One region of the Micromonospora sp. NPDC048843 genome, then DNA from elsewhere that is predicted to be linked to it. Evidence: predicted binding sites of a transcription regulator. Region 1 holds the regulator's gene; each other region holds the start of a gene.
What was found. The regulator HrcA, encoded in region 1, represses chaperone genes, less so after heat shock. The targets are predictions, from matches to a motif close to GGTTNGCACNCTCNNNNNGAGNGTGCNAACC.
Positions count from the first base shown of each region.

Region 1 (15,375 bases):
CGTTGGGCTGGCCGGTGCCCGGGATCGGTCGCTCACGACCGCGCGACTGGCGGCTGGTCGGCGGGCGGGTGGCCGAGCGGTACCGGCAGTTCGTCATCGTCGCGCTCGGTGTCTCGCTCTTCGTGACCGGAACGACCTTCAGCATGAGCGAGTACACGATGGAACGGGCCTGGGCGCTGGTGGTGGTGTTCAGCACGGTGGTGCTGATGTGGCGGATCTACATCTACCGCGCCGGTGAGCTGCTGACCGATGCGATCGCCAGGTCGTCCAACCCGGCGCTGCTCACCCAGTCCGCCGCGGTCACCCATTTGATCATGGTGGCCGGAATCGTCGGCGCGGCGGTCACCAGTCACCTGGTGGTGAGCCGCCCGTGGGGCGAGACCCCGTCGTCGTGGGTCGCGGTCATCCTCGGCGGCCCCGCGTTGTACCTGGTCGGTCGGGGTGTCCTCGACTTCACGGTGTTCGGGCGGATCTCAAGGTCCCGGCTGGCCGGGCTGGTGCTGCTGGCGGGCGTGGCGCCGGCCACGCCCCTGCTGCCGCCGGTGCTTGTCGCGCTGCTCGCCATGGCCGTGCTGGCCCTGATCGCCGTGGCGAATCTGCTGAGCACCCGGCGACACGCGCGAACGCCGGCGCCGCCGATGCTGCGGTGACTCTTTCCCGGGGCCGCGGACGGCGCTTCATCGCGATGGCGCGGCGGCCCCGACCAGGCGGCTGCGCGCGGCCCACCCTTCGCCGACCAGGGTGATCAGCAGGACCAGGTTCGCCAGCACCAGGGCGGTCAGGGGTGTGAGCAGGAGTGTCGCGGGTGCCATCACGGCACACAGCACCACGATCGCCAGCACCCGGGACCAGAGGATCCGGCCGGTCACCACGGCGTCGAACAGGACGCTGCCGAGCAGGAACAGGACCGGTCCGCCGAGGGTGGCGACCACCAGCTCGGCCGGGGCGCGACCGAACGGCCGGTCGATGACCAGCGAGGTGCTGGTCGAGACCAGCACCACCCCGGCGACCATGACGAGGTGGCTGTACGAGGTGGAGGTGCCGGAGCGGACCCGTTCCACAGTTGCGACGCTCGGTGGTGCCAGGATCCGCTGGACCCGCTGGAAGTAGAGCTGGAACAGGAGAACCGCGCTGACGAACGCGACAGCGCCGGTAGCCACCGCGCCAGCCGTGAATCCGCTGCCGGCCAGCCCCGTGCCGGTGCTCAGGATCAACTCGCCGAGGGCGACGATGAAGATCGCCCGGTGCCGCTCGGAGAGGTGCACACCGGTGAAGATCTGGCTGGCGAGCTCGGTACGCCCCAGCCTCGGCGTCGGCCAGCCGATCCGAGCCGAGCCGAGGTCGATCGCCACCGCGAGCGACCAGAGCACCAGTCGGGCGGTCTCGTCCACGAACACTCCGGCCACCCAGGGCGTCACTGTGACGCCGAACCAGAAGAAGACCCGGATGCTCCTGGCCTGGATCGGGCGGTTCACTCGGGTGCCGGGGATCAGGACGGCGTCACGGACCAGGTGAATACCGAAGTACGCCGCGACGAAGAGCCACCCGTACCGACCGAAGGCGTACGGCGTCGCGATCGCCATCAGCAGGGTGCCGAGCATGACCACCAGGACTGTCGCCTGGATGATCGGCAGTCGGGGGTTGAACAGGTCGGTGAGCCACGCGGTCAGCACCCAGACCCACCAGGCGGCCAGCAGCAGGACGGCGGTCTGCGCCGCGCTCCGGACGGTGAGGTTCTCGGCCAGGCTGGCAGCGAGCCGGGAGAACATGAAGATGTAGACGAGATCGAAGAAGAGTTCCAGGAAGGTCGGGTATTCCGGCTCGCCGCGGCGGCGGAGGATCCGGGGGAGCGGAGCGGATGTCACTGCGCTGCCTCCTGTGCCACCCCACGCCCTGCGCACCACGCCCCGACCTGCGCACCCGCCACGCTACCGACAGTGCGGTCCCCGGTGGTCGGGAACGGGCTCGGCCCGAGCGGTCCGTCCGCGAACGTGGAACGGCCCCCTGCCAACGCTGAGCGTCGGCAGGGGGCCGTCCTACGAGCCGTGGATCAGCGGAGCCAGGGGATGTTGCGGTCGAGCAGACCGCGCTCCTTGAGCTCCTTACGCAGCGGGATCTCGTCGTCGACGTACCCGTCCCAGTTGATGCCCCAGTAGTTGGCGGTGTGGGTGCCCTCACCGATCAGCTGGCGCTGCACGGGGGTGCGGTTGCGGTACCACTCGCCGTCCACGTCGGGGTGCAGCTCGTCCAGGGGACGGATCCACCGGTAGGTGTACCCGACGAAGAGCATCTTGCGGGTGATGGTCGACAGGTTCGTCGACCGCGAGTGCCACTGCCGGCGGTCGAAGATGAAGGCGTCGCCCGGGTTGGCGGTGATCTCCACCGTGCCCTCCGGGTCGGGGTTCTGCACGGTGAGGTCCGCCGGCCGGGACAGCGAGTTCTTCAGGTGGCTGCCCGGGATGACCTTGGTGGCGCCGCGGCCGGTCTCGGAGAGGTCCGACAGCACGTACGCGACCTTCAGCGAGAACATCGGCCGAGGCAGGTTCGGGTCCATCGTCTCCGGGTCGGAGTTCTGGCGGTACCCGTCCTGGTGCCAACCCCAGTACGGCTTCTCCGGCTCGGCGGCCGGCGGGGTGACGTCCAGGTGGTTGTGGTGGGTGTAGATGTTCCAGCCGGCCAGCCCCCACATGTACGGGAAGGCGATCGGGTGGGTCAGCAGCTCACCGAAGAGCTCGTCGCGCTCCAGGAAGCCCAGCAGGTGCAGGGTGCCGTCCTTCTTGGTGGTGCCCTTGGCCTGCTCCTCCGCGTAGACGCGGTCGACCGCCGCCTCCAGCGCCGCCCGGTGGTCCTCCGTCAGGACGTTGCGCAGCAGGAGGAAGCCCTGCTCGTGGAACTCCTTGCGGTCAGTGTCGCTGATCGGTTCGTAACCGGTCCGGTCGCCGTAATCGAACACCGCGTCGTACCCCTCCCCATGAGGTGAAACCTTTTCTGGCACAGGCCGCCGATCGTAACGCGGCGGTCCAGGCATCGGGGAGGGTGTGGTGCGGGATTGGGCCAGTGTGGGACCCCGCGCAGCGAGAGAAACGCACAGAGTGAGATCCGGGAGATCAATAGTGCGATTAGATGGGCATTGCCCGATTGTGCGGTGACTGCCGGTTAAGAGATCCGGGTCGGTCAACCCTCGTTGAACACCTCGGCCACCACCTGGCCGGCGGGGTTCTGCCGACCGTCCACCCGGCCCCACGAGCCCTCGCGGGCGGTCCACTCCAGGTCGCCGAAGCGGACCCGCTTCACGCCGTGGTCCTGGGCGTGCGAGACCAGCCAGTGCGCGTACCGCCAGCCGTCGCGCTGGTCGCCCGGAGTCACCGCCAACCCGGTCGGGTCGGTCGGGTCGGTGCCCTTCAGTCCCCAGTCCAGCACCAGGTTGCGGGTCAGTTGCGCAGCCGCCGACGCGCCGTGCATCGCCGGGGTGCGCCCCACCGAGCAGGTGACCGCGCCGCTGGCGTCGCCGAGCAGGGCCCGGCTGAGCACCTCGGAGTCGTCGGCCCACTTCTGGTACGCCTCGGGGAACGCCGAGCGCTGCACCCGCTGCGCGGCGTCGGTGACCCGCATCTTCTCCCAGCCGCGCACCTTCTTGAGGGCCGCGTAGAACCGGTTGGCCGCGTAACGCGGGTCGCGGATCTGCGCCGGAGTGCCCCAGCCCTGGCTCGGCCGCTGCTGGAACAGGCCGACCGAGTCGCGGTCGCCGTCGGCGAGGTTGCGCAGCCCGGACTCCTGGTACGCGGTGGCGAGCGCGACCACGACGGCCCGCTCGGGCATTCCGCGCTTCGCGCCGATTGCCGCGATGGTCGCCGCGTTGGCCATCTGGTCGGCGTCCAGCGCGACACGTCCGTCGGCCTGCACCGTGCACTTCCGTGCCACCAGCGGCAACCTGAGGTTGTCGCCGACCTGTCGTACGACGAGCCAGATCGCGATCACGGCGACGAGGATGAGCACCACTCCACCCGCCACGGTTGCCCGAGTTCGCACCCACACCCCCAGATCGACAGTTCGCCAAGCGTACGTCCCCGCAGGCGCTGTCCGGGTCGTCCGCGCGGTTCGGGCCCAACCTGGCCGACTCTGACCGGTTCGGGGGCGCCTCCGCTGTCGCGTACCGGTTGGCGACGTTCCCGCTCTGGTCTCGATCTCACCTGCTGCGTCGTTCTGTCACCCGCCCCGGTGCGGGGCTGTCGTGAGCGTCACCGGGTAAGCGATATCGGGAAGCGATTGACCGGTCAAGGACTTAACCCGGTTGACATGTCAATTCGACCTACCACCGCATAGTCGGACGCGTGGGTCACCGCACGAGGAGGAGTTCCATGGGAACGCTCGATGGCAAGGTCGTTCTGATCACCGGCACCGGCGGTGGTCTGGGCCGCGTCGCGGCGCTGACTTTCGCCCGCGAGGGCGCGAAGGTCGTCGGGGCCGACCTCCAGGTCGCCGGTAACGACGAGACCGTCGAACTCGTCCGCCGCGCCGGCGGCGAGATGACCGGCATCGCGCCGGTCGACCTCACCGACCCCGAGCAGGTACGCAAGCTCGTCGACGACGCTGCCGCCGCCTACGGTGGCCTCGACGTGGTCTACAACAACGCGGCCGCGCTCCGCTTCGGCCCGATGCCCGACTTCTCCGTGGAGGACTGGCGCTACACCATCACCGGAGAACTCGACATTCCGTACTTCGTGTCGAAGTTCGCCTGGCCGCACCTGGTCCGACGCGGTGGCGGTGTCATCATCAGCGCCGCCTCCATGGCCGGCTTGATCGGCGGCCACGTCCCGCCGATGGTCGGTCACACCGCAGCGAACGCCGGCATCATCGGGATGACGCGACAGCTCGCGCTCGAAGGCGCGCCCCACGGCATCCGCGCGGTGGCGGTCAGCCCGGGGCCCACACTCACCCCGGCCAGCGAACGCGACCTCGGCGACAACCAGGAGGCCCGGGACGCCATCACCGCCAAGACGCTGCTCAAGCGCTTCGCGCGCCCCGAGGAGGTCGTCGAGCTGGTGGTCTTCCTCGCGTCCGACCGGGCGTCGTACATCACCGGGGCGAACTACCCGGTCGACGGCGGCGCGACCGCCTGGTGACCCGGCAGGACACCGGGGCGCCGCCGAACGACGGCGGCGCCCCCATCCTCAGTCGTCGAGAGCGGGCACCCAGCGCGCCGGTCGCTTTTCCCGGAACGCGGTGACCCCCTCGCGCCCCTCGTCGGAAAGGAAGTAGCCGGTCGAGACGGCGGAGAGCCGCGCCAGATCGGCGCGCAACTCGGCCGTACCCGGTCGGCGCAGCAACTCCTTCGCGCCGGCCAGCGCCCCGGGCGCACCGCGCACCAGCGAGTCGCAGTAGCCCCGTACCGCGTCGTCCAACCCGTCCGCCGGGACCGAGGCCGTCACCAGGCCGATCTCGGCGGCCCGGCGACCGTCGAAGGTGTCGCCGGTCAGGTACAGCTCGGCGGCGGCGCGAGGGTGCAGCCGGGGCAGCACTGTCGCCGAGATCACCGCCGGGATCACCCCGATGCGGACCTCGGTGAACGCGAACGTCGCCTCGTCGGCGCAGACCGCCAGGTCGGCGGCGGCGATCAGGCCCAGCCCACCGGCCCGCGCCGGCCCGCCGACCCGGGCCAGCACCGGCTTCGGGCACTCCCAGAGCGCCGCGAGCACGTCACCCAGCATGCCGGCCGGCACCGTCCCGCTGGCGTACGCCGCGGCGGTCTCCTTCAGGTCCGCTCCGGAGCAGAAGACCGGGCCGGTGTGGTCGAGCACGATCACACGGACCGCCTCGTCGGCGACCGCGTCAGCCAGCCCAGCCAGCAGTTGGGTCATCAGGCCGGTGGAGAGCGCGTTGCGGTTGTGCGGGCTGTCCAGGGTGAGGGTGGTCACCCCACGGGCCGTGGCGACCCGCACGAGGACGTCGGGAGAGGTCATGCCGGGCACACTAGTGGCCATGCCCGGCGTCCTTCCAGATGGTGAGACCGTCCCCGTCGACGGATCGTTGCCCGCCACCGCCACCACTGCGGTCGGCGCGCGCGGCTTCGGCGTGTACGTGCACGTCCCGTTCTGCGCCAGCCGCTGCGGATACTGCGACTTCAACACCTACACGGCGTCCGAGCTGGGCGGCGGCGCGAGCCGCGAGGGGTACGCGGACACGGTCCTGGCCGAGCTGAAGCTCGCCGGCCGGGTGCTCGGCGACACCCCGCCGCCCCGGGTCGACACCGTCTTCGTCGGCGGCGGCACGCCCACCCTGCTCCCCGCCGACGACCTGGCCCGCATCCTCGACGGCATCGACCGCACCTGGGGGCTGGCCGCCGACGCCGAGGTGACCACCGAGGCCAACCCCGAGTCGGTCACCCCGGAGTCGTTGAAGCTGCTGCGGGCCGCCGGCTACACACGGATCTCGCTGGGCATGCAGTCCGCCTCCCCGGGGGTGCTGGCGATCCTGGACCGCAAACACAGCGCCGGCCGGGCCACCGCCGCCGCCCTGGAGGCGCGCGACGCCGGGTTCGAGCACGTCAACCTGGACCTGATCTACGGCACCCCGGGGGAGCGGGCCGAGGACTTCGCCGCCTCGCTGGAGCAGGTCGTCGCCGCCGGGGTGGACCACGTCAGCGCGTACGCCCTGATCGTCGAGGACGGCACCCGGCTCGCCGCCCGGATGCGACGCGGCGAGCTGGCGTACCCCAGTGACGACGTGGCCGCCGACCGCTACCTGGCCGCGGAGGCCGCGCTCGACGCGGCAGGGCTCTCCTGGTACGAGGTCTCCAACTGGGCCCGCACCGAGGAGGCCCGCTGCCGGCACAACCTGCTCTACTGGACCGGCGCGGACTGGTGGGGGCTGGGCCCGGGGGCGCACAGCCACGTCGGCGGGGTGCGCTGGTGGAACGTGAAACACCCCTCGGCGTACGCCCAGCGGTTGGCAGCCGGCGCGTCTCCCGGCCTGGCCCGGGAGGTGCTCACTGTCGACGAGGCGCACATGGAGGACGTGATGCTCCGGCTGCGGCTGGCCAGCGGCCTTCCGTTGGCGGTGCTCGACGCCGCCGGCCGGGCCGGCGCCGAGCGGGCGTTGGCCGGCGGCCTCCTGGCCGCCGACGAGTACGCCGCCGGCCGGGCGGTGCTCACACTGCGCGGGCGGCTGCTCGCCGACGCTGTCGTCCGCGACCTGCTGCCCTGAGTGGCCCACCGCTGCCCGGACCGGGACCGCGGTGATCCGGACCGGCCGGGGGAGCGGCCGGCCCGGTTCACTTGATGAAGTTGGCAGTCATCGGGTAGCGGTACGGGGTGCCCTCGTTGGCCTTGATGCCGGCGATGATCCCGAACAGGATCTGGATCACCACGACGGCGATGCTGGGCAGGAAGAGCAGGCACCAGCTCACGAAGAGCAGCACGAACGCGATGATCGACCAGAGGATCTGGAAGTTCAGGGCGGCGAGGGCGTGCGCCCGGACGGTCGGCGACTGCTGGCCGCGGGCCAGGTAGGCGATCAGCGGGGCGACGAAGCCCAGCGGACCAAAGCTGACCAGCGCGCCGAGCGCGCCGCCGAAGTGCGCGACAAGCGCCCAGGTCTTGTCCTCGTTGGTGGCGTAGCCGCCGCCGGGGCCGCCGTAGGCCCCACCGGCCGGGTAGCCGCCGGGTGGGGGATAGCCACCGGGCGGGGGGTAGCCGCCTGCCGGAGGGTAGCCGCCTGACGGCGGTTGGTCACCGGTGGGCGGCGGATAGCCACCGGGCGGGGGATAGCCGGCTGGGCCGGGTGCCCCGGACAGTGGTGCGGTGGGCGGCTCGGCCGACGGAAACGGGCCTGGGGAGGTGGGCTCCGGCGGGTAGTTGCCGGGGTCGCCCGAGCCGGGAGGGCGAGGAGGTTCAGTCATGGATGTCACGGTAGGTGCCAGTGGCAACGCCGCACCAGAGCGACACCGCCTGGCAGTGTGGGCCGATCGGCCCCACAGGGTGGTGTGGGCCGCACCGAAGGGTGGCCGTTGATCATCGCGTCGGCGGGCCCGCCGACGTAGACTGGCACTCGTTACAGTCGAGTGCCAGGACGGCCCGACCGGCCCAGAGCGCCGGCGGCCGACGTGCGACAGGAGGTGCGGAGGATGGGTCTCGACGACCGGAAACTCGCAGTGCTCCGCGCCATCGTCGAAGACTACGTCTCCACCCAGGAGCCGGTCGGCAGCAAGGCGCTGGTCGAGCGGCACCAGCTCGGGGTCTCCCCGGCCACTGTCCGCAACGACATGGCCGTGCTGGAGGAGGAGGGCTACATCCGGCAGCCGCACACCAGCGCCGGCCGGGTGCCCACCGACCGTGGCTACCGCCTCTTCGTCGACCGGTTGTCCCGGGTCAAGCCGCTCAGCCCGGCCGAGCGCCGGGCCATCGAGCGCTTCCTGGTCGGCGCTGTCGACCTCGACGACGTGGTGCACCGCACGGTGCGGTTGCTCGCCCAGTTGACCAGGCAGGTCGCCGTCGTGCAGTACCCGAGCCTGGCCCGCTCCTCGGTGCGTCACCTGGAGCTGGTGCCGATCTCCACCACCCGGCTGATGCTCGTCATGATCGCCGACACCGGGCGGGTGGAGCAGCGACTCGTGGAGTTGCCCGGGCCGGTGCCCGCCGACGACGTCACCGACCTGCGCCGACTGATCAACGAGAAGCTCGCCAACGCCCGGCTGTCCGAGACGCCCCCGCTGGTGCAGGCGCTGGTCGAGGAAGCGCCGACCGGCCTGCGTCCGACAATGACCACGCTCGCCACCGTCCTGCTGGAGACGCTCGTCGAGCGGCACGAGGAGCGGATCGCGCTCGCCGGCACCGCGAACCTCACCAGGGGCGGCCTGCTCGACTTCCAGGGCTCCCTGCGGCCGATCCTCGAAGCCCTGGAGGAGGAGGTCGTGCTGCTCAAGCTCATCGGTGAGACCGAGCCGAGCACGACCCGGGTGCTGATCGGCGACGAGAACGAGTTCGACAACCTGCGCGCCGCCTCGGTGGTCAGCACCGGGTACGGCCCGGGCACCACGATCGTTGGCGGCCTGGGGGTGCTGGGGCCCACCCGGATGGACTACCCCGGCAACATCGCCACGGTGCGCGCCGTGGCACGCTACGTGGGCGAGTTGCTGGCCCAGAACTGATTGGTCAGGGCCGATGCGGCCGGCTGCGGCCGCCGACCGGCGCAACGCGAGACGAACATGAGGACACGGAACGCAGTGGCCAGGGACTACTACGGCATTCTCGGTGTGAGCCGGGAAGCCTCCGATGACGAGATCAAGCGCGCCTACCGCAAGCTGGCGCGCCAGTTCCACCCGGACGTCAATCCGGACCCGGAGGCTCAGGAGAAGTTCAAGGACATCAACGCCGCGTACGAGGTCCTCTCGGACGACCGGAAGCGGCAGATCGTCGACCTGGGTGGCGACCCGCTCGCCCCGGGTGGTGGCGGTGCCGGCGGCCCGGGTGGTCCCGGAGGCGCCGGCCCGTTCGTCGGTTTCCAGGACATCATGGACGCGTTCTTCGGCGGTGCCGGAGGTGGCGCCCGTGGCCCACGGCCGCGTACCCGCCCGGGCGCCGACGCGATCCTGCGACTCGAACTCGACCTGCACGAGACGGCGTTCGGCGTCGAGGCCCCGATCACCGTCGACACCGCGGTGCTCTGCACCACCTGCTCCGGCGCCGGCACTGCCGCCGGCACGCACCTGGCGACCTGCGAGGCGTGCGGCGGTCGGGGCGAGGTGCAGTCGGTGCAGCGCACCTTCCTCGGCCAGGTGGTCTCCGCCCGGCCGTGCACCGTGTGCCAGGGCTACGGCACCACCATCCCGCACCCCTGCCCCACCTGCGCCGGCGACGGCCGGGTGCGGACCCGCCGCTCGCTGACCGTCAAGATCCCGGCCGGCGTCGAGGACGGCATGCGGATCCGGCTGGCCCAGCAGGGCGAGGTGGGCCCCGGCGGCGGCACCGCCGGTGACCTCTACGTGGAGATCCACGAGCGCCCGCACGACGTGTACTCGCGCAAGGGCGACGACCTGCACTGCCGGGTCACAGTGCCGATGACGGCGGCGGCGCTGGGCACCCGGCTGACCATCAAGACGCTGGACAGCGAGGAGACCGTCGACGTCAAGGCCGGCACCCAGCCGGCCAGCACGCTGCGACTGCGCGCGCGGGGCGTGCCGCACCTGCGCGGCACCGGCCGAGGCGACCTCTACGTCCACCTGGACGTGCGGACGCCGACCAAGCTCGATCCGGACCAGGAGAAGATGCTGCGCGACTTCGCCAAGACCCGTGGTGAGGAGGTCGCCGAGCTGTCAAAGCAGGGCGGCTTCTTCTCCCGGATGCGCGACGCGTTCAACGGGCACGCCTGAGGTGTCCGCGCCGCTGTTCCTGGTCGAGGCGCTGCCCACCGGCGACGCGCTGACACTGGACGGCCCCGAGGGGCACCACGCCGCGACAGTGCAGCGGTTGCGCGTCGGCGAGGAGCTGCTGCTCGCCGACGGCCGGGGTGGCACGGCCGCCGCAGTGGTCACCGCCGTCGGCCGGGGCAGCCTGGAGGTCACCATCACCTCCCGGGGGTACGCGGACGCGCCAGTACCCCGTCTGGTGACGGTGCAGGGCATCGCCAAGGGCGACCGAGGTGAGCTGGCCGTGCAGGCGATGACCGAGGTCGGGGTGGACGAGATCGTGCCCTGGGCGGCCTCCCGTTCGGTGACCCAGTGGCGCGGCGACCGGGGCGTACGCGCCCGGGAGAAGTGGGTGGCCACCGCCCGGGAGGCGGCCAAGCAGGCCCGCCGGCCGTGGCTTCCGGTGGTGGCCGGTGCGCCGGACGAGTCCACCGCCACTGTGGCTCGGCGGATCGCCGGTGCCGCCGCCGGGTTCGTGCTGCACGAGGAGGCCCAGGACCGGCTCACTACCGCCGATCTGCCCTCCACCGGCGAGATCGTGCTGGTGATCGGCCCGGAGGGTGGCATCGCCCCGACCGAGCTGACCGCCTTCACCGAGGCCGGCGGGCGACCCGTACGTCTCGGGCCGGCCGTGCTGCGCACCTCCACCGCCGGCGTGGCGGCCCTCAGCGTGCTCGCCACCCGCCTCGGTCGCTGGTGACAGTGGGCCTCGGGCTCGTTCAGGGCCGGGGAAACACCGGCACCACCTCTTCCTCCGGCCCCAGGTCCAGCCCGGCCGGCCCGATGATCTGAGGGTCCGGTGCGCCGACCACGTCGGGGTCCTTGCCCGTGTAGTCGAAGCGGTGCAGCACGTGCCGCATCGCCTCGAGCCGGGCCCGCTTCTTGTCGTTGCTCTTCACCACCGTCCACGGCGCGTCGGCCGTGTCGGTCCAGAAGAACATCGCCTCCTTGGCCTCGGTGTACTCGTCCCACCGGTCGAGTGAGGCGATGTCCATCGGGGACAGCTTCCACTGCCGGACCGGGTCGACCTGGCGGATCGCGAACCGGGTGCGCTGCTCGTTCTGGGAGACGGAGAACCAGAACTTGACCAGCCGGATGCCCGAGCGCACCAGCATCCGTTCCAGCTCCGGGGCCTGCCGCAGGAACTCCAGGTACTCCTTGCGGCTACAGAAGCCCATCACCCGCTCCACGCCGGCCCTGTTGTACCAGGAACGGTCGAACAGCACGATCTCGCCGGCCGCCGGCAGGTGTGCCAGCCAGCGCTGGAAGTACCACTGGGCGGCTTCCCGCTCGTCCGGCTTGGCGAGCGCCACCACCGACGCGCCACGCGGGTTGAGGTGCTCCATGAAGCGTTTGATGGTGCCGCCCTTGCCGGCCGCGTCCCGGCCCTCGAAGAGGATCACCAGACGCTCGCCGGACTCCTTGATCCAGTCCTGGAGCTTCAACAGCTCGATCTGGAGCAGCCGCTTGTCGCGGTCGTACTCGTCGCGGTCCAGTCGCTCGTCGTACGGGTAGTCCTCGCGCCAGGTCTCGACGGGGGTGCCGTCGGGGCGGAGCAGGACAGGGTCGTCGTCGTGGCCATCGGCCACCCGGTAGTCGGCGGTGAGGTCCAGCAGCGCGGAGTCGGCCATGTCGGTGGGACTTACCCTTCCGCGAACCGCCAACCACCTCCCCGGCCGGGTGATCTGCCGACGGCGTCGACCTCAGCTGCGCAGGTAGGAGGCACCGTTGAGATCGACGATAGTGCCGGAGGCCCACTCGGACTGCGGCGAGGCCAGCCAGTGCACGGCGGCGGCGATCTCCTCCGGTTGGCCCACCCTGTCGAACGGGCTCTGCGCCCGGATGGCCGCGCCCCGCTCGCCGCGCAGGTGCTCGGTGGTCATGTCGGTCGCCACGAAGCCCGGCGCGACGGTGGCGACGGTGATGCCGTACGGCGCGAGCGCCACGGCGAGGGACTGGCCCAGCGCGTTCAGCCCCGCCTTGCTGGCGCCGTACGCCGGCTGCTCCGGTTCGCCGCGGAACGCGCCACGGGACGAGACGTTGACGATCCGCCCGCCGCGTTCGCGCATGTGCTGGGCGGCGCACCAGGTGACGTTGCCGGCGCCGGTCAGGTTGGTCTCCATGACCTGCCGCCAGCGCTTCTGCCACTCCTCGTACGAGGCGCCGAAGATCGGGTGCGGGTCGTCGCGGTCGCCGTACGTCCCGGCGTTGTTGACCAGCACGTCCAGTCCGCCGAGCAGTTCGGCGGCCCGGTCGACCATGACCCGGACCGCGTCCGGATCGGTGAGGTCGGCGCGGACCACGGCGTGCCCGGTGCCCGGCAGGTGCGCGCGCAGTTCCTCGGCCGCGTCGGCGGAGTCGCGGTGGTGGATGGCCACCCGGTCGCCGCCGGCTGCGAACGCCTTCGCCACGGCGCGGCCGATCCCGCGCGAGGCCCCGGTCACGAGTACCGCCCGATCCGTCATGCCGGCCATCCTGCCTCAGCAGTGCCTTGGCCTACGAACGGGCCGGGAGCACTCCGGCGCGTGCTGCGCCGGAGTGCTCCCGGCCCGTTAGTCCTTACACTGCCCCGATGGGATCCGACTGCCTGTTCTGCCGCATCGTCGCCGGGGAGATTCCGGCCACAGTGGTCCGGGAGACCGACACCACGCTCGCCTTCCGCGACATCGACCCGAAGGCGCCGGTGCACGTCCTGGTCATTCCGAAGGAGCACTACGCCGACGTCGCCACGCTCGCCCAGGGTGACCCGGCGCTGGCCGCCGACGTGCTGGCGACGTCCGCCGCCGTGGCCGAGGACGAGGGGCTGCTCGGCGACGGTTTCCGGCTGATGTTCAACACCGGCGCGTACGGCGGGCAGGAGGTCTTCCACGTGCACGCGCACCTGCTCGGTGGTGCGCCGCTCGGCCCGATGCTCGCCCGGGACCTGGCGTGAGCGAGCGCAGCGAGCGAACCAGAAGGCTCAGTGGGGTGCCTCACGCCGACGCGCAGCGAAGCGGAGCGGGGGCGTGACCGGAGGTGCGGCGCCTGGCTCTCGGGCGGATGAGCACCTGGACCGGTTGGTCCGGCGGGTGCAGGCCGAAGCCCGGGTGCCGGCGGTGTCCGCGGCGCTGCACCGGGCCGACCGACCGCTCTGGAGCTGCACCGTCGGCGAGACCGGCACCGACAGCCCCCTGGGCGCGGGCACCCAGTTCCGGATCGGCTCGATCACCAAGACGTTCACAGCGGTGCTGGTCCTACAGTGCCGCGACGACGGGCTGCTGGACCTGGACGACCCGGTGGGACGGCACCTGGACCTGCCGGCGCACGGCGAGCTGACCGTACGCCGGTTGCTGTCGCACACCGGCGGCCTGCAACGCGAGCCGTTCGGCGATGTGTGGGACAGCCTGCGCGCACCGGACGACGACAAACTGGTCGCCGAGCTGGGCCGAGCCGAGCGGGTGCTGCCGACCGGCCGGCGGTTCCACTACTCCAACCTGGGCGTGGCCGTCCTCGGCCAACTCGTCGCCCGGCTCCGCGGCGGCGGCTGGGCGCAGGCGCTCACCGAGCGGATCCTGACGCCGTTGGGGCTGACCGACACCACAGTGACCCCACTGCCGACGGCGGCCACCGGGTTCCTGGTCGACGCGTATTCCGACGAGGCGCACCCGGAACCGCCGACCGACTTCGGCGCTGTCGGCCCGGCCGCCCAGCTCTGGAGCACCGCCACCGATATGGCCCGCTGGGCGGCGTTCCTGGCCGACCCGGCGGCGCTGGACCCGACCGGCGCGGTCCTCGCCCCGGCCACCCTGGACGAGATGCGCTGGCCGCTGACCACCACCGACGAGACGCTCTGGGGCGCGGGCTTCGGGCTCGGGCTGATCCTGATCCCGCAGGGGGAGCGGGTGATGCACGTGGGGCACGACGGGGCGATGCCCGGCTTCCTCGCCGGGGCGTACGGCCGTCGCGGCGGTGACGGCACACCCGGCGCGATGGGCGCCGCGGTGCTCGGCTCGTCCGGAACGGCGAGCGAACTGTTCGACCTGTCGCACCGGCTGCTCGCCGCGGCGGTCGAGCACGACCCGGCCGAGATCGAGCCCTGGCGGCCCGGCGCACCCGCGCCGGCGGCCCTGCGGGGTGCGCTCGGCCGCTGGTGGGGCGAGGGCTCCGAGTACGTCTTCTCCTGGCACGACGGCACCCTGCGGGCGCGGGGGGTCGGTGATCCGACCGGACGTCCGCCGGCGATCTTCACCCCGCTGCCGGACCAGCCGGACGTGTTCCGGGTGGTCTCCGGTCGGGAGGTCGGTGAGCTGCTGCGGCTGACCCGGGATGAGGCCGGCGCGGTGGTCCGGATGCACTGGGCGACGTACCGGTTCACCCGCCACCAGGAGACCTTCGACAGGTACGACTTCCGGGCCGGGAGTTGATCGCGGCCAGCGGAAATGGGCGCGATGCGGCCCGCGTTGAACCGATACGATGGGTGTAACGTCCGCACGCCAGGCCAGGAGGCCGGCGCCGAGATCGAGAGCAGGTGGCGCAGGGCCCTTCGGCCCAACCTATGACCGGCACCCCACCTCCCGGCCCGCCCCGGGTGCAGACCAGGATCACAGTGCCCGACCCGAAGATCATGGTCAATCTGCTCGGCGCAGGCGACGAGATCCTCAGACTCGTCGAACGCTCGGTCACCAGTGACGTGCACGTCCGCGGCAACGAGATCACCATCACCGGTGACCCCGCTGACAACGCCCTCGCCGAGCGGGTCTTCAGCGAGCTCCTCGAACTCATCGAGAAAGGCGAGACCCTGACCACTGACGCCGTCCGGCGTACCGTCGGCATGCTCGAGCAGGGCAGCGCCGAGCGGCCCGCCGAGGTCCTGACACTCAACATCCTCTCCCGGCGCGGGCGCACCATCCGCCCCAAGACGCTCGGGCAGAAGAAGTACGTCGACGCGATCGACACCCACACCATCGTCTTCGGCATCGGCCCGGCCGGCACCG
Region 1 covers NZ_JBEZGJ010000044.1:22,955-38,329, forward strand. Annotated here, with positions in the region: gene AB0C20_RS13500 (low temperature requirement protein A) at 1-650, shown strand, start outside; gene AB0C20_RS13505 (low temperature requirement protein A) at 678-1,865, opposite strand; gene AB0C20_RS13510 (phytanoyl-CoA dioxygenase family protein) at 2,051-2,953, opposite strand; gene AB0C20_RS13515 (hypothetical protein) at 3,175-4,035, opposite strand; gene AB0C20_RS13520 (SDR family NAD(P)-dependent oxidoreductase) at 4,359-5,123, shown strand; gene AB0C20_RS13525 (enoyl-CoA hydratase-related protein) at 5,172-5,960, opposite strand; gene hemW (radical SAM family heme chaperone HemW) at 5,980-7,203, shown strand; gene AB0C20_RS13535 (DUF4870 domain-containing protein) at 7,271-7,897, opposite strand; gene hrcA (heat-inducible transcriptional repressor HrcA) at 8,123-9,145, shown strand; gene dnaJ (molecular chaperone DnaJ) at 9,221-10,366, shown strand; gene AB0C20_RS13550 (16S rRNA (uracil(1498)-N(3))-methyltransferase) at 10,368-11,102, shown strand; gene ppk2 (polyphosphate kinase 2) at 11,122-12,033, opposite strand; gene AB0C20_RS13560 (SDR family oxidoreductase) at 12,106-12,867, opposite strand; gene AB0C20_RS13565 (histidine triad nucleotide-binding protein) at 12,975-13,334, shown strand; gene AB0C20_RS13570 (serine hydrolase domain-containing protein) at 13,408-14,805, shown strand; gene AB0C20_RS13575 (PhoH family protein) at 14,937-15,375, shown strand, end outside.

Region 2 (9,538 bases), on a different contig from region 1:
CAGCAGAGGATCGGCGTCGACAAGCGCCAGCAGGTCCAGGGTGAGGGTGCCGTACCGCTCCAGCAGGTGCTCCACCACGCCCACCGGCACGCCGTGCCGACGAGCCAGGTCGGCCCGGTCCCGCCACATCGACGGGTACCCGTCGGCGCCGAGCAACGGCAGATCGGCGGTACGCGACGCGCGGGCGCCGCCGAGCCGACGCGCGGCCCGGTCGACCACGTCGGACGCCATCACCCGGTACGTCGTGTACTTGCCGCCGGCCACCAGCAACAGCCCGAGCATCGGCTCGAAGACCGCGTGCTCCCGGGAGAGCTTCGAGGTCGAGTCGGCCTCGCCGGCCAGCAGCGGCCGCAGCCCGGCGTACACCCCCTCGATGTCGGCGGTGGTCAGCGGCCGGTCCAGCACGGTGTTCACCTGCTGGAGGAGGTAGTCGATGTCGCGGGCCGAGGCGGCCGGGTGGGAACGGTCCAGCCGCCAGTCGGTGTCGGTGGTGCCGATGATCCAGTGCCCGCCCCACGGGATGACGAAGAGCACCGAACTCGCCGTACGCAGGATGAGCCCCGTCTCGCCGGTGATCGCCGAGCGGGGCACCACCAGGTGCACCCCCTTGGAGGCGCGCACCCGGACGCCGGGCCGCAGGCCGACGTCGTTGAGCATCCGGGACATGTCGTCGCTCCACACGCCGGTGGCGGCGATGACGGTGCGGGCATGCACCTCGAACTCCGCGTCCGGCGAGCCCGGCGGCGCCTCCAGGTCCCGGACGCGGACGCCGGTCACCTCGCGCGCCTGCCGGATCAGGCCGACGGCGCGAGCACTGCTCACCACAGTGGCGCCGAGGCTGGCGGCGGTACGGGCCAGGGTCACCACCAGCCGGGCGTCGTCGACCTGCCCGTCGTAGTAGCGGATCGCCCCGGCCAGCGCGTCGGCCCGCAGACTCGGGAAGATCCGCCGGGCGCCCTCCCGGGTCAGGTGACGGTGCAGGGGCATGCCCCGGCCACCGCCGAAGATCCCGGCGAAGGCGTCGTACGCGGCCACCCCGGCGCCGTAGTACGAGCGGCGGAAGAACCGGGCCGGCAGGTCCCGCAGGCCCCGCCCGGCCGGCAGCGGCACCATGATCGGCACCGGGCGTACCAGGTGCGGCGCGAGCCGGGTGGCCAGCAGGCCGCGTTCGGTGAGCGCCTCGTGGACCAGGTGGAACTCCAACTGCTCCAGGTAGCGCAGGCCACCGTGGATGAGTTTGCTGGACCGGCTGGAGGTCCCGGCGGCAAGGTCACGCGCCTCGACCAGCGCCACCTTCAGGCCACGGGACGCCGCGTCCAGGGCGGCACCGGCTCCGGTCACCCCGCCCCCGATGACGAGCACGTCGAAGCGTTCGGCACGCAGTCGACGCAGGTCGGACGCACGGCGGACCGGTGAGAGCTGACCGGCGACGGATCGGGAGACATTGGGGTCGCGCACCCGTCCACCGTAACCGTCGAGCCACCGTGTCGACATTCGCCGCCCGCCCCGCACCGCGCCTACCTGCTCCGAAGCGCGCGACACGTCTCGCCACCCGGCCCACGCCGACCGCTCGGTTGTTCGAAGCCCCGGAACCCGACGGTCGGGTCGAAACCCTCCGTCCTAGTCGTAAGGTTCTCGGATGCAAGGTCAACCTGTGCACCCCGGCTTCAGCGACCGCAGTTCCCCGTGGCCGGTGGTCGCGGCCGTGCTCGTCGGCTGTTGGACGGTTGCGGTCACAGTGGGCACCCAGACCGGTGGCTGGCTCACCGACCAGGTGCTGCTGGGCTTCGGACGCGACCGGCTCGGCTGGCTCTGGCCGGTGCTCGGCCTGGCCACCGTCGTGCTGGCCGGCACACCCGCCCTGCTGCTGGCCCTCCTGCCCCGGTCGGGCGCGGTCCGGGCCACCGGGCGGGCCTGGTTGATCGGGGCACTCGCGCTCGGCGTGCTGACACTGCTGCGGGTCGTGCCGCCGGTGCACCATGAGGCGTACCTCGGCGCGCTGGCCGGCGCCGCGCTGATCGGCGCGCTCGCCGTGCGCTGGTCGGCGCGCCGGTGGGCGTACCCCGGGCTGGTCGGCTCGGTCGGCGGCCCGGCACCCACCGGAAACGGCGACACCACACGGCCCCAGGCGACCGGAAACGGCGACACCACACGGCCCCAGGCCACCGGGAACGCGGAGCCGGTCGGACGGCGCGTGCGCCAACCAGGCCCGGTGCCGCTGCTCGCTGTCGCCGCCGGTTTGGCGCTGCTGCTGCCGTGGGCCTGGCTGGGCGCGCTGGGCGGTCTCCTGGAGACCGCGCTCGCGCTGCTGGCGGCCGCCGCGCTCGGGGTGCTGGCCGCGACTGTGCTGGACGCCCCCTTCTGGTCCCCGTTCGCGGTCGGGCGACCGCCCCGGCCGGCTCGGCTGGTGCTGGTCGGTGGCCTGGTCGCCGGGGTGGCGCTGCTGCTGCTAGCGGCCGGGACCGGGCAGTCCGGCGCGCAGTTGCCCGCGCTGCTGACACTGCCGCCGGTGGGTTTCGCGCTGGCCGCGCTCTGGGCCGCGACCTGGCGGCCCACCGCCGACCCGGCCACCACCAATCCGGCCACCACCGACCCAGCCACCGCCGACCCGGCCGCCGCCACCCGCGCCGTCCGCACGGCGACCGGCTGGCTCGTGGGCCTGGCCGCGCTCGGCCCGCTGGCCTTCACCGACCCGGAAGAGATCAGCCTGCTGCTGGTCGGCACCCGGGACATCCCGTTCTGGGTGGCGGCCGCCGCCGGCGTCGGGCTCGCCGTCGCGGTAGTGGTCGCCATCGGGTACGGGGTGCTGCTCGCCCGGCCGACGGCACGCACCCCGAACAGGCGGGTCGCCGCGGTGACGGCCGTGGTGCTGCTGGTGGCGTTCGGGGTGGTCGACCTCGGCCCCGGTCAGCCGGGTCTGTACGGCGAGCGGCTGTTCGTGGTGCTGCGTACGCAGGCCGACCTGAGCGATCTTCCGGCCGCCGCGCCGGGTCGGGCCGGGCGGGACGCTCGCGCGGCGGAGGTCTACCGGCGGCTGGTGTCGACCGCCGAGCAGAGCCAGGGTGACCTGCTGCGGGGGTTGGACCGGCTGCGCCTCGACCCGGTGTCGTACTACCTGGTCAACGCGGTCGAGGTGGACGGCGGCCCGGTGGTGCGGGCCTGGCTGGCCCGCCGGCCGGAGGTGGCGCGGGTGCTGGTCAGCCAGCGCCTGCGACCGCTGCCGGCCCCGGCCGGGCAGAGCCGGGGCACCCTGCCGAAGCCCGCCGGCCCGGAGTGGAACATCCGCCAGATCGGCGCCGACCGGGTGTGGTCCGAACTCCGGGCCACCGGCACTGGCATCGTGGTCGGCAGCTCCGACTCGGGGGTGGACGGCACCCATCCGGCGCTACGAGGCGGGTTCCGTGGTGGGGACGACTCCTGGTACGACCCGTGGGACGGCACCCGGAGCCCGACCGACCAGGGCGGGCACGGCACCCACACGGTGGGCAGCGCGGTCGGGCGGGACGGCATCGGGGTGGCGCCGGACGCGCAGTGGGTGGGCTGCGTCAACCTGGACCGCAACCTCGGCAGCCCCGCGCACTACCTGGAGTGTCTCCAGTTCATGTTGGCGCCCTTCCCGGCCGGCGGCGACCCGTTCACGGACGGCCGTCCGGAGCGCGCCCCGCAGGTGCTGACCAACTCGTGGGGCTGCCCGCCCATCGAGGGTTGCGACCAGCGCGTCCTGCGGCCGGCCACCGCTGCCTTCGACGCCGCCGGGATCTTCGTGGTCGCCGCGGCCGGCAACACCGGCCCGTGGTGCGCGTCGATCGACGATCCGCCCGCCCCGTACCCGGACGTGCTGACGGTGGGCGCTGTGGACGACCAGCGGCGGGTCGCCGAGTTCTCTTCGCGCGGGCCGGTGCCGGGCGGCTCGGGTAAACCGGACGTGCTGGCACCGGGGGTGGGCGTGGTGTCGGCCATGCCGGGCGGCACGTACGCGAAGCTGGACGGCACGTCGATGGCGACGCCGCAGGTGGCCGGGGTGGTCGCGCTGATGTGGTCGGCGAACCCGGCGCTGGTCGGCGACGTGACCCGGACCCGGCAGATCCTTCGGGACACCGCCACGGTGGCGACGCCGACCTATCGCTCGGACAGCCCCTCCGACGCCTGCGGTGCCCCGTCGAACGTCACTGGCGCCGGCCAGGTCGACGCCTACGCGGCCGTTCGCGCCGCCCAGCAATAGGCAGGTTTCCTTCCTGAAGTGCTGAGCCGGGAGTGCGGCTCGACAGTCGGTGATCTAGGGTCGGCGACCATGGACGCCGAGATCACCGTCACCGAGCTGACCGCCGACCTGGTCAGCAGCGTCGTACAGCTCTGCCAGCAGGCTCTCGACCTGCCCGAGGACGCCGCCGAGGCGGCTTCCGTAGTGGACGTTCTCTGGGCCCGGGCCGCCGCCGACCGCCCGGTGGTCGGGCTGGGCGCGTACCGGGGCGCGGACCTGGTGGGGGTGCTGATCTGTTCGGTGTCGTCGACCGAGCCGGGGATCGGGCACGTGGACCTCGTCGCGGTCCTTGCGGATCAGCGGCGTCGGGGCGTCGGCCGGGCGCTGCTCGAGCGGGCCGAGCGGGTGCTCGCCGAGCGCGGGGCGACCGAGGTGCTGCTGGCCGGAAACCCGCCGTACTACGCGTGGCCGGGAATCGACGTCCGCTACACGCCGGCGGTCTGCGCCGCACTCGCTCTCGGCTACCAGCAGGACCGGACCGCCTGGAACATGACCGCGGACCTGTCGTACGACGGGTCGCCGGCACTGCGGTCCACCGAGGCGGCGGAGCGGCGGCTGGCCGACCAGGGCGTCACGGTACGCCGGGCGGAGCCGGCGGACCTGCCGGCGCTGACGGCGTTCGCCCGGTCCGCCTTCGGCGGAACGTGGGACGGCGAGCTGGCCGGGTCGGTGGGGCGTGCCGACGCCGGTTGCCACCTGGCGGAGCGCAACGGCGAGGTGCTCGGCTTCGCCGCGTACGGGTCGTCGCGGCCGAGTTGGTTCGGACCGATGGGCACCGCGCCGGCCGCGGAGGGCTCGGGCATCGGTGGGGTGCTGTTGCGGCGCTGCCTGCGCGACCAGCGGGCGGTGGGGCTGGACCGGGCACAGATCGGCTGGGTGGGACCGGTGCCGTTCTATTCGGGCAGCGCGGGTGCGTGGATCGAGCGGGTCTTCTTCCTGTACCGGCGAACCCTACCGACGGCATAACCGGGGCAAACAGGACATAGATCCATTCGCCCGCATCGGCCATCGACGCCCCCTACCGTTTCGGTAGAGGAGGCAGCCATGACCACGGATGACAACCAGACCGAGGACGGCCCGCCGATCACCTGGAAACCGGTGGGTGAACTCCCCGGCCAACTGCCGTTCGACAGGCTCGACTACGGCGACGCCGAGCAACTGGCCGAGATGACCACCGAGGGCGAGCCGTCGGTGGCAGAGGAACCGCAGGAGATGGTGGACGCGCCGATCAAACTGCCTCCGCCGTACAGCCGGGCACAGAAGCGGCGCAACCAGCGCCCACTACCGACCTGACGACGAACGGGGCGGACCGCGTCAGCGGCCCGCCCCGTTCGGTGTCGGAACTGGACTCAGAAGTCCATGTCCCCGCCACCCGGGCCAGCCGGGGCAGCCGGGTTCTTCTCCGGCTTGTCCGCGACAACGGCCTCGGTGGTGAGGAAGAGCGCCGCGATGGAAGCGGCGTTCTGCAGCGCCGAACGCGTCACCTTGGCCGGGTCGATGATGCCCGCGGCCAGCAGGTCGACGTACTCGCCGTTGGCGGCGTTCAGACCGTGACCCGCTTCGAGGTTACGGACCTTCTCCACCACGACGCCGCCCTCAAGGCCGGCGTTGACGGCGATCTGCCGCAGCGGGGCGTCGAGCGCGACCTTGACGATGTTCGCACCGGTCGCCTCGTCGCCGACCAGGTCGAGCTTGTCGAAGGCGGTCTTGCCGGCCTGAACCAGCGCGACGCCACCACCCGGGACGATGCCCTCCTCGACGGCGGCCTTCGCGTTGCGAACGGCGTCCTCGATGCGGTGCTTGCGCTCCTTGAGCTCGACCTCGGTGGCCGCGCCGACCTTGATCACCGCAACGCCGCCGGCCAGCTTGGCCAGCCGCTCCTGCAGCTTCTCCCGGTCGTAGTCGGAGTCGCTCTTGTCGATCTCGGCCCGGATCTGGTTGACCCGGCCCTGGATCTGCTCGGCGTCACCGGCACCGTCGACGATGGTGGTCTCGTCCTTGGTCACCACGACCTTGCGGGCGCGGCCCAGCATGTCGAGGCTGGCGGCGTCGAGCTTGAGGCCGACCTCCTCGCTGATGACCTGGCCACCGGCGAGGATGGCGATGTCGGTCAGCATGGCCTTGCGGCGGTCACCGAAGCCCGGCGCCTTGACGGCGACCGACTTGAAGGTGCCACGGACCTTGTTGACCACCAGGGTGGCGAGGGCCTCGCCCTCCAGGTCCTCGGCGATGATCAGCAGCGGCTTGCCCGACTGCATGACCTTCTCCAGGATCGGGAGCAGGTCCTTCACCGACGAGATCTTGCTGTTGGCGATCAGGATGTACGGGTCGTCGAAGACGGCCTCCATACGCTCCGGGTCGGTCATGAAGTAGGCCGAGATGTAGCCCTTGTCGAAGCGCATACCCTCGGTGAGCTCCAGCTCCAGCCCGAAGGTGTTGCTCTCCTCGACGGTGATGACGCCTTCCTTGCCGACCTTGTCCATCGCCTCGGCGATGATCTCGCCGACGGTGCTGTCGCCAGCGGAGATGGAGGCGGTGGAGGCGATCTGCTCCTTGGTCTCGACGTCCTTGGCGAGCTTGGACAGCTCCTCCGAGACGCTCGCGACAGCGGCCTCGATGCCCCGCTTCAGGGCCATCGGGTTGGCGCCAGCGGCCACGTTGCGCAGGCCCTCGCGAACCAGGGCCTGGGCCAGGACGGTCGCCGTCGTCGTGCCGTCACCGGCAACGTCGTCGGTCTTCTTGGCGACCTCCTTGACCAGCTCAGCGCCGATCTTCTCGTACGGGTCCTCGAGCTCGATCTCCTTGGCGATGCTCACACCATCGTTGGTGATGGTGGGGGCACCCCACTTCTTCTCGAGCACGACGTTGCGGCCCTTGGGGCCGAGGGTCACCTTTACGGCGTCGGCGAGCTGGTTCATGCCCCGCTCGAGGCCGCGGCGCGCCTCTTCGTCGAACGCGATCATCTTGGCCATACGGCGTTGTCCTCCTGGACACTCACGGGCCACCCGAGATGTGTGCCCCGGATGGGCCGCCTGGTGTACGCACCTTGGGACGTCGCCACCTGGCGACGACGACGTCCTTCGGCCGGGCCGGATAGCCCGCGACGACCGGCCATGTGCCGCCCCGGCGTCTCCACGCCGGTGCAACCTGGCCCCACCGTCCCGACCATTGGCACTCACGGTATGCGAGTGCCAATGACTTGTTTAGCACTCTCACCTGCCGAGTGCAAGCACGATGCCGCCGCTCAGCCGAGTTCCGCGGCCAGTCCAGCGCTGTTCACCGGTGCCTCATGGGCACGCTGCTCGGCGTACGTCACCAGCAGACCGATCATCTGCGCGAGGTGGGCCGGAAGGGCCAGCACGGCGGTGATCCCGATCACCACCACCGCCCCGGCGGCGGTACCCGGCGAGGAGAACGGATCCGTTCCGAGCGGGGAGGTGCCGATTCCTTCGATGGCACCGGGGATCAGGGTGCCGACGATCACCGCCGCGGCCACCAGGGCCACCCGTCCGAGCAGCAGGCCGAGCCGATCGTGGAACATCCGGAACGATCGACCGATCGGGTTGTGCCGTTCGAAGAGATAGACCGGACCGGCCATGCTCAGCGCGAAGGCCAGGTAGATGCCCGGCAGCACGCAGAAACAGACACCGACGCCGATGAGCAGACTGACCAACAGGGTCCAGCCCCACAGCCCGAGTGCCCGACGCAGGCCGTAGCGCAGCGCGGCCTCCAGGCTGGCAGGCTGGCCGGCCGCCTGTTGGGTGATCACCCAGGTGCCGGCGGCCCACCCGACGGCCTGCACCAACCCGACCACCACGCTGCCGCCGACCAGCAGGACAAGGAGGCTCAGCAGCTCGGCGGCGAAATTGTCCGGCAGCGCGGGGGCCGACGTCGATTCGGCCTGGGCGGCCCACTTCGCCGACGGGTCCAGCCCGAGGGAGACCACCGAGAGCACCGCCGCCGGCAGCACCTGGGTGAGCAGCATGATCGGCACCAACTGCCGCCAGCCCCGACGCAGCGCTCCCCCGCACCGGTTGAACCAGCCGCCGATACCGGCACCGGGCGGCGTGACCAGGGCGTCGTTCGGGTCGAACCCGTGACCCGGCGGGTACCAGCCGATCGGCGGTCCCGGATACCACGGCTGCCCGCCGTAGGGACCCGACCCGGGCGGGTAGCCCCCGGTGGGCGGGAACGCCCAGCCCTGCGGTGGCGGGGCCGCACCCCAGGCGCCCTGCGCGGGATCCCAGCCGGGCGGCGGACCGGCGGGGCCGGAGGACGGGCCGGACGGGGGCATGTCCGGCCCCCAGCCGGGGGGCGGACCGGCGTGGCCGGGGCCGTCGGCGGGCGAGGACGGATCGGACGGGCCCGGCTCCCCGGACCCGGAGGACGGAGTGTGCGGGGGTGGCTGGTCGGTCATGAACGCTCCTCGGCATCGGCTGGAACGGTTCACGATCTTCCCGGCTGCACGCCCCTGCCGCAGCCCCGACGCACGGGCCGATCGGCCAGGAAGCTCAGCCGATGACGCGTACGTGCTCTGCCTGTGGGCCCTTCTGGCCCTGGGTGATCTCGAACTCGACCCGCTGACCGTCGTCCAGCGCCTTGTAGCCGTCCATCTCGATCGCGGAGAAATGAACGAACACGTCCTGACCGCCGTCGACGGCGATGAAGCCGTAGCCCTTCTCGGCGTTGAACCACTTCACGGAGCCCTGTGCCACTGTGCACTTCCCTCACTCTGCCCGGCGTTGCCTGACTCGGCGCACGGCACGGCCGGGCGCCCCGGACCACCGACTCAGCGATCGATGACCGCCATTGGAGCAGGTGACCGAAATCGCACGCTACACGAGGAGTGACGGCCGCGCACGGCCACAAATCAGACACACTTCGGAGCGTCCCGACCACGCTGACCGGCCGGGTTTCCCAGCCATCGGATTCGCCCGCGTCATTGCGGATAAGGGCAGGGTCGCAGGGCGGCCCCGAGATGACGGCGATCGGGCCCAGCTCGCGAAACGCCATCCCCGCCCTGTGGTAGGCATGCGGACATGACCACCGACATGGGCTCGCCGGCCCTACGGCTCGCGGAGATCCGCCGGGTCCGGCCGGAGGACGCCGCCCGGATGCGGGCGCTGCGACTGGAGATGCTTGCCGACGCGCCGTTGGCCTTCCTGGAGACCCTGGCGGACGCGGCGGCCCGACCGCACAACGAGTTCGCCGCGCGGGTCGCGTACACCTCGGCCGGTGCCGGTAACGCGCAGTTCGTCGCCGACCCGGGCGGCCGGC
Region 2 covers NZ_JBEZGJ010000214.1:1,041-10,578, forward strand. Annotated here, with positions in the region: gene AB0C20_RS31975 (glycerol-3-phosphate dehydrogenase/oxidase) at 1-1,494, opposite strand, end outside; gene AB0C20_RS31980 (S8 family serine peptidase) at 1,640-4,222, shown strand; gene AB0C20_RS31985 (GNAT family N-acetyltransferase) at 4,292-5,227, shown strand; gene AB0C20_RS31990 (hypothetical protein) at 5,306-5,554, shown strand; gene groL (chaperonin GroEL) at 5,611-7,233, opposite strand; gene AB0C20_RS32000 (hypothetical protein) at 7,506-8,678, opposite strand; gene AB0C20_RS32005 (cold-shock protein) at 8,773-8,976, opposite strand; gene AB0C20_RS32010 (GNAT family N-acetyltransferase) at 9,301-9,538, shown strand, end outside.
Region 2: groL (chaperonin GroEL) is a predicted target of HrcA. The motif match lies at 7,428-7,458, and genes of this name have one in related genera.

Region 3 (6,804 bases), on a different contig from region 1:
GACGCGTACCTCGACTCGGCGGATGCCCCGGTGCTGCGCCCAGGCCACCCCGGCGACGGTTACCGGGCCGGCGGTCAGCCGGTTACGTCCCCGGGGCGTGTCGATCCGGGACTGGGTCTTGATCGGCCCCTGGGGGGACCAGCCGCGCGGCACCCAGTACGCGTCGAAGTCGGCGAAGCGGGTCAGCTCCAGTTCGGTCACCCATTTGCAGGCTGACACGTAGCCGTAGAGGCCCGGCACCACCACCCGGACCGGGAAGCCGTGCTCGACCGGCAGCGGCTCGCCGTTCATCCCGACGGCCAGCAGGGCGTCCCGTCCGTCGCGCAGCGCGGCGGTGGGGGTGCCGCAGGTCCAGCCGTCGACCGACCGGCCGACGACCTGATCGGCGTCGTCGTCCGGCTCGACCTCGTCCAGCAGTTCCCGCAGGGGTACGCCGAGCCACAGGGCGTTGCCGATCAGGTCCCCGCCCACCTCGTTGGAGACGCAGGCCAGCGTGACGTACCGCTCGACCAGCGGTCGGGCCAGCAGATCGGCGTAGCTGTAGGTGCGTTCCCTGCCGACCCGTCCGTGGATCCGCAGCCGCCAGGTGTCCGGGTCGACCTGGGGCACCACCAGCGCCGTGTCGATGCGGTAGAACCCGAAGTTCGGAGTGACGTACGGCGCGAGCTGCGTCAGTGAGAGGTCCGCGCCCGCCGGTACGGCAGGTGCGGGGGTAACCGGCGCGGGCAGGCGGATCGCGTCGCGGGCTGCGGACACGCCGCGCCGCCCCGCCAGCCAGCGCCCACCGAGGCCGGCCACCACGGCCGTGCCGAGCAGCACTCCGCTGCCGGTGAGGAATCGTCTCCGCGACTCGGGGTCCACTTCGGCAGGCCCGACCGGTTCGACAGCCGCCGTCGGTCCGGCCGGAGTCACCGGCACCGGCCCTGCCGGCGACACCGGCACCGATTCACCCGGCGGCACCGACTCTCCGGGTGACCCCGGACCAACCGGCGACCCCGGACCCGCCGACCCGGGACCAGCCTGCGATCCCAGGCCAGCGGACGACACCGGACCAGCCTGCGACACTGGACCTGCCGATGGCACCGGGCCAGCGGGCGGGGTGGGTGGGGACCAGGACCAGGGGTCCAGTTCGAACGGTCCGCCGATGAACAGCCAGAGCACCAGGGCGCCGAGACCGGCGCCGATCAGGGACGGCAGCGCGTCGGCGAGGTCGGCGCCGGAGCGGGTCAACGCGGCGGCCACGCCGATGGCGCCGAACGCGGCAATGCCGGCCAGGCCGAGTGCCAGTCGACGGACAGCCAGTACGCCGAAGAGCGCGGCGAAGCCTCCCAGCAACACGGCAGTGCCGACCAGCAGCGCGATCTTGTCGGCGGTGCCGAAGAGGTCGATGGCGAGTTGCTTCAGTGACTCGGGGACGGCGTCGACGATGACCCCGCCGACCGCGACCAGTGGCGCCGACCGGGGACCGGTCAACACCGCGACCGGTTCGGCGATCCCGATCGCGACGGCGGCGGCGGTGATTCCGGCCAACGCGGCGTACCGCCGTGACGTGGTGCTCATCGGCCCAGTGTGCGCGATCATCTCGCCCGGTCGCCAACAACGTCAGCGTTCGGTAATGACCTACCAGCCCGCGAGAACGAGCCGGGGCGCACCGCCTCACGGCGGTACGCCCCGGAACGGGTGTCGCTACCGGATCAGAAGCCCGGGCCGTGCTGGTGGCCGTGACCGTGGCCGTGCCCGCCGCCGGCGGCCGGCTCGGCCTGCTCCGGCTTCTCCACCACGAGGCTCTCCGTGGTGAGCAGCAGACCGGCGATCGAGGCGGCGTTGGTGACCGCGTTGCGGGTCACCTTCACCGGGTCGATGATGCCGGCCTTGACCAGGTCGACGTACTCGCCCTTGGCCGCGTCGAGGCCGTTGCCCCACTTGAGGTCGGCGACCTTCTGCGTCACGACGTAGCCGTCGTGACCGGCGTTCTGGGCGATCCAGCGCAGCGGCTCGACGAGCGCCTTGCGCACTACCGAGACACCGACCTTCTCGTCACCGGTGAAGCCCAGGTCGTCGTCGAGCACCGAGAGGATCTGCACCAGGGCGGCGCCGCCGCCGGGCACGGTGCCCTCCTCGACCGCAGCCTTGGTCGCCGCGATGGCGTCCTCGATGCGGTGCTTGCGCTCCTTCATCTCGACCTCGGTCGCCGCGCCGGCCTTGATGACGGCGATGCCACCGGAGAGCTTCGCCAGCCGCTCGGCCAGCTTCTCCCGGTCCCAGTCGGAGTCGGAGGCCTCGATCTCCTTGCGGATCTGGGAGACCCGGTCGGCGACGTCGGCCTTCTGGCCACCGCCGTCGACGATCGTGGTGTTCTCCTTGTCGACCACGACGCGCCGGGCGGTGCCGAGCACCTCCAGGCCGACCTGGTCAAGCTTGTAGCCCAGCTCCGGGGCGACAAGCTCGGCGCCCGTGGAGATCGCGATGTCCTGGAGCATTGCCTTGCGCCGGTCACCGAAGCCCGGGGCCTTGACCGCGCAGACCTTGAGGGTCTTGCGCAGCGAGTTGACCACCAGGGTGGAGAGCGCCTGGCCGTCCACGTCCTCGGCGATGATCAGCAGGGGCTTGCTGTTCTGCAGGACCTTCTCCAGCAGCGGCAGCAGCTCCTCGATCGCCGAGATCTTCTGGGTGGTGACCAGGATGTACGCGTCCTCGAGGACGGACTCCTGACCCTCCAGGTCGGTGACGAAGTTCGGCGAGATGAAGCCCTTGTCGAACTGGAGACCCTCGGTCACGTCCAGTTCGGTGGTGAGCATCGAGCCTTCCTCGACGGTGATGACACCGTCGCGGCCGACGCGCTCCATCGCCTCGGCGATCAGATCGCCGATCGTGGAGTCCTGCGCGGAGATCGTCGCCACGTTCGCGATCGACTCCTTGCTGGTGACCTCGGCGGCACGGCCGAGCAGCGCCTCGGAGACCTTCATGGCCGCCGCGTCGATGCCCCGCTTGAGGCCGGCCGGGTTGGTCCCGGCGGTCACGTTGCGCAGACCCTCGCGAACCATCGCCTGGGCCAGCACTGTCGCGGTGGTGGTCCCGTCGCCGGCGACGTCGTTGGTCTTGGTCGCCACCTCCTTGACCAGCTGCGCGCCAAGGTTCTCGTACGGGTTGGTGAGCTCGATCTCCTTGGCGATGGTCACACCATCGTTGGTGATCGTCGGCGCACCGAATTTCTTGTCCAGGACGACGTTGCGCCCGCGCGGGCCGAGGGTGACCTTGACCGCGTCCGCGAGGGCGTTGACACCGTGCTCCAGCAGGTGCCGGGCGTCGTCCGAGAAGCTCAGGATCTTCGCCATTAATGTCCCTTCGAAGCGCCATTGCCCCGGCCCGGCGAGCCGGACCGGGGCAGTGGCACTGATCGGTTGCTTACTTCTCGATGACCGCGAGGACGTCGCGGGCGGAGAGCACCAGGTACTCCTCGCCGGCGTACTTGACCTCGGTGCCGCCGTACTTCGAGTAGAGGACGGTGTCGCCGACCTGCACGTCAACCGGAACCCGGTTGCCGTTGTCGTCGACGCGCCCCGGGCCCACAGCGAGGACAGTGCCCTCCTGCGGCTTCTCCTTGGCGGTGTCGGGGATCACGATGCCCGACGCCGTGGTGGTCTCAGCCTCGTTCGCCTGGACCACGATGCGGTCCTCGAGCGGCTTGATCGCAACCTTGGTCGCGGTAGTCACGGGCATACCCTCCTGGGGTACTGGTTTCGTTGCTGGCCAGCGGGGCTGACCAGCGTCAATCTGCCTCATGCCACCGGGCGGTGCCGTCGTCGCGGGTGCCGGTCCGCCTGGCGTGCGCACCCGGGTCGCGAGACCCGGAAGCTGGCACCCTCAGGGTGAGAGTGCTAATCGCAGGTTATTCCGTGGCTAGCACTCCGTCAAGGAGAGTGCCAGCGCGTCGCGCCCCGCCAGCCAGTATTTCCGGGTCGGCCGGGACAATGGCCGGGTGGATCTCGATCAGCTGGCGGCGCTGCGTACCCCTGAGGGGTCGGCCGCGCTCACGGCGGCGGCCGACCTGGCCGGCGGTGATCCACTGGTCGCGGCGTCGGCGCTGCGCGCGACGGGGGTGCCGCCGACGTTGGCCGCGGCGGCGCTGACCCAGGCCGAGCTGCGCCTCCGGGGGGTGGGCAAGTTCGGCTCGGCCGCCGCTGGGATGTTCCTCACCCGTCCCGGTCTGGAGCAGGCCACCCGCCGGGTGGTCGCCGACCGCCGGGCCGCCCGGTTGTACGCGGCCGGCGTGCGCACCCTGGCCGACCTCGGGTGCGGGCTCGGGGCCGACGCGCTGGCCGCCGCCCGGGCGGGCATCCGGGTGTACGGGGTGGAGGCCGACCCGGTGACCGCAACGATGGCCGCCGCCAACGCCGAGGCGGCCGGCCTGGGCGAGCTGTTCACTGTCGAGTGCGGCGACGCGACCGGGTTCGACGTGTCAGTGGTCGACGGGGTCTTCTGCGATCCGGCCCGCCGCACCACCGGCACCGGGCGGCGAATCTTCGACCCGCGCGCCTACTCGCCACCGTGGGACTTCGTCACCGGGCTGGCCGAGCGGGTGCCGCGCACAGTGGTGAAGGTCGCGCCGGGCCTGGACCACGCGCTCATTCCGGCCGGCGCGGAGGCCGAATGGGTCGGCGTCGACGGCGACCTGGTCGAGGCCGCGCTCTGGTGCGGCGAGCTGGCGGAGGTGCCCCGCCGCGCCACCCTCTACCGTCAGCGGGGCACTGAGGTTCACCGCCACCAGCTCACCGGCTCGGGTGCCACCGAGGCACCGGTCGGGCCGCCGCGTCGCTACCTGTACGACCCGGACCCGGCGGTGGTGCGTGCGCACCTCGTGGCCGAGCTGGCCACCGAACTGGACGCCACACTGGGTGATCCGAGCATCGCCTACCTCTACGGCGACCAGCCGATCCGCACCCCGTACGCGCGCTGCCTGGAGATCACCGACGTGCTGCCGTTCTCGCTCAAGCGCCTGCGGGCGCTGCTGCGCGACCGCCGGGTGGGCCGGGTGGAGATCCTCAAGCGGGGTTCGGCGCTCACCCCGGAGCAGCTCCGGCGAGACCTGCGGCTGGCCGGTGACGCGGCGGCGAGTCTGGTGCTCACCCGGGTCGACGGCGCACCGACGGTGCTCGTCGGCCAGCCGGTCGCCTAGCGTCGCCTCGGCCAGCCGGTCGACTAGCCTCGTCGCTGTGGCGGGACAGGGCACGCCGGCGACGGCACTGTTGGTCAAGCGTGGCATCGCACATCGCACCCATCCGTATCGGGTGGCGCCGGACGCCCCGAACTACGGCGCGTTGGTGGCGGTGGCCCTCGGCGTGGCACCGGAGTGCGTGTTCAAGTCGCTGGTGACCGCTGTCGACGGCGCGCTCACTGTGGCGGTCGTCCCGGTCACCGGCGAGCTGGATCTCAAGGCGCTCGCGGCGGCGGTCGGCGGCAAGCGGGCGGCGTTGGCCGACCGGGCGGTCGCCGAGCGGGCCACCGGTTACGTACGCGGTGGGATCAGCCCGCTCGGGCAGCGGCGACGGTTGCCCACGGTGCTGGACGAATCCGCGCTGGCTCTCCCGACGATCTACGTCTCGGCTGGTCGGCGTGGTCTGCAACTCGAACTGGCCGCGGCGGATCTGGTGGCGCTGACCGACGCCCGCACCGCGCCGTTGCAGACCCACTGACGACAGTCGTTACGTCGACTCCCCCGTGGGATACCCAGGGAGTAACAGTCGCGTTGCTGAATTGTTATCGCTCCCAACAAACTATGCACCTGCGCGGTCTTGTGGAGCCGGTGTGACGCGAAATACGTTGCCGGACACAACAAAACAACACCTCCCCCACCTCCGAAAGGACCCTGCACATGCGTAAGGGGATCCTCACCATCGCCGCCGTGGGCCTGCTCACGACCGGCGGCTTGACCGCCTGTGGCGACGACTCCGGCGACAAGGCCGCCTCCGCCAAGACCCCCAAGATCGGCGTGATCCTCCCGGACAGCAAGTCCTCGGCCCGCTGGGAAACGGCGGACCGTCGGTTCCTGGAGGAGGCGTTCAAGGCCGCCGGCGTCCAGTACGACATCCAGAACGCCCAGAACGACAAGACGGCCTTCCAGACCATCGCCGACCAGATGATCACCGGTGGCGTGACCGCCCTGATGATCGTCAACCTGGACTCCGGCACCGGCAAGGCCGTGCTCGACAAGGCCAAGTCGCAGGGTGTGGCCACCATCGACTACGACCGGCTCACCCTCGGCGGCTCCGCCCAGTACTACGTCAGCTTCGACAACGAGACCGTCGGCAAGCTCCAGGGCGAGGGTCTGACGAAGTGCCTGACCGAGAAGGGCGCCAAGAACCCCGTCGTGGCGTACCTGAACGGCTCCCCCACCGACAACAACGCCACCCTCTTCAAGGCCGGCTACGACTCGGTGCTCAAGCCGAAGTTCGACGCCAAGGAGTACGTCAAGGGCCCTGAGGACGCGGTGCCGGCGTGGGACAACGCGCAGGCCGCGACGATCTTCGAGCAGCAGCTCACCAAGGCCAACGGCAAGATCGACGGCGTGCTGGCCGCCAACGACGGTCTCGGCAACGCGGCCATCTCGATCCTGAAGAAGAACAAGCTCAACGGCAAGGTGCCGGTGACCGGGCAGGACGCCAGCACCGAGGGCCTGCAGAACATCCTCGCCGGTGACCAGTGCATGACCGTCTACAAGGCGGTCCGGGAAGAGGCCAAGGCCGCCTCCGACCTGGCCATCGCCCTCGCCAAGGGTGAAAAGAAGGACACCGGCCAGACGGTCAA
Region 3 covers NZ_JBEZGJ010000254.1:217-7,020, reverse strand. Annotated here, with positions in the region: gene AB0C20_RS33660 (molybdopterin-dependent oxidoreductase) at 1-1,560, opposite strand, end outside; gene groL (chaperonin GroEL) at 1,695-3,335, opposite strand; gene groES (co-chaperone GroES) at 3,406-3,720, opposite strand; gene AB0C20_RS33645 (methyltransferase domain-containing protein) at 3,980-5,176, shown strand; gene ybaK (Cys-tRNA(Pro) deacylase) at 5,214-5,693, shown strand; gene AB0C20_RS33635 (substrate-binding domain-containing protein) at 5,873-6,804, shown strand, end outside.
Region 3: groES (co-chaperone GroES) is a predicted target of HrcA. The motif match lies at 3,854-3,884, and genes of this name have one in related genera.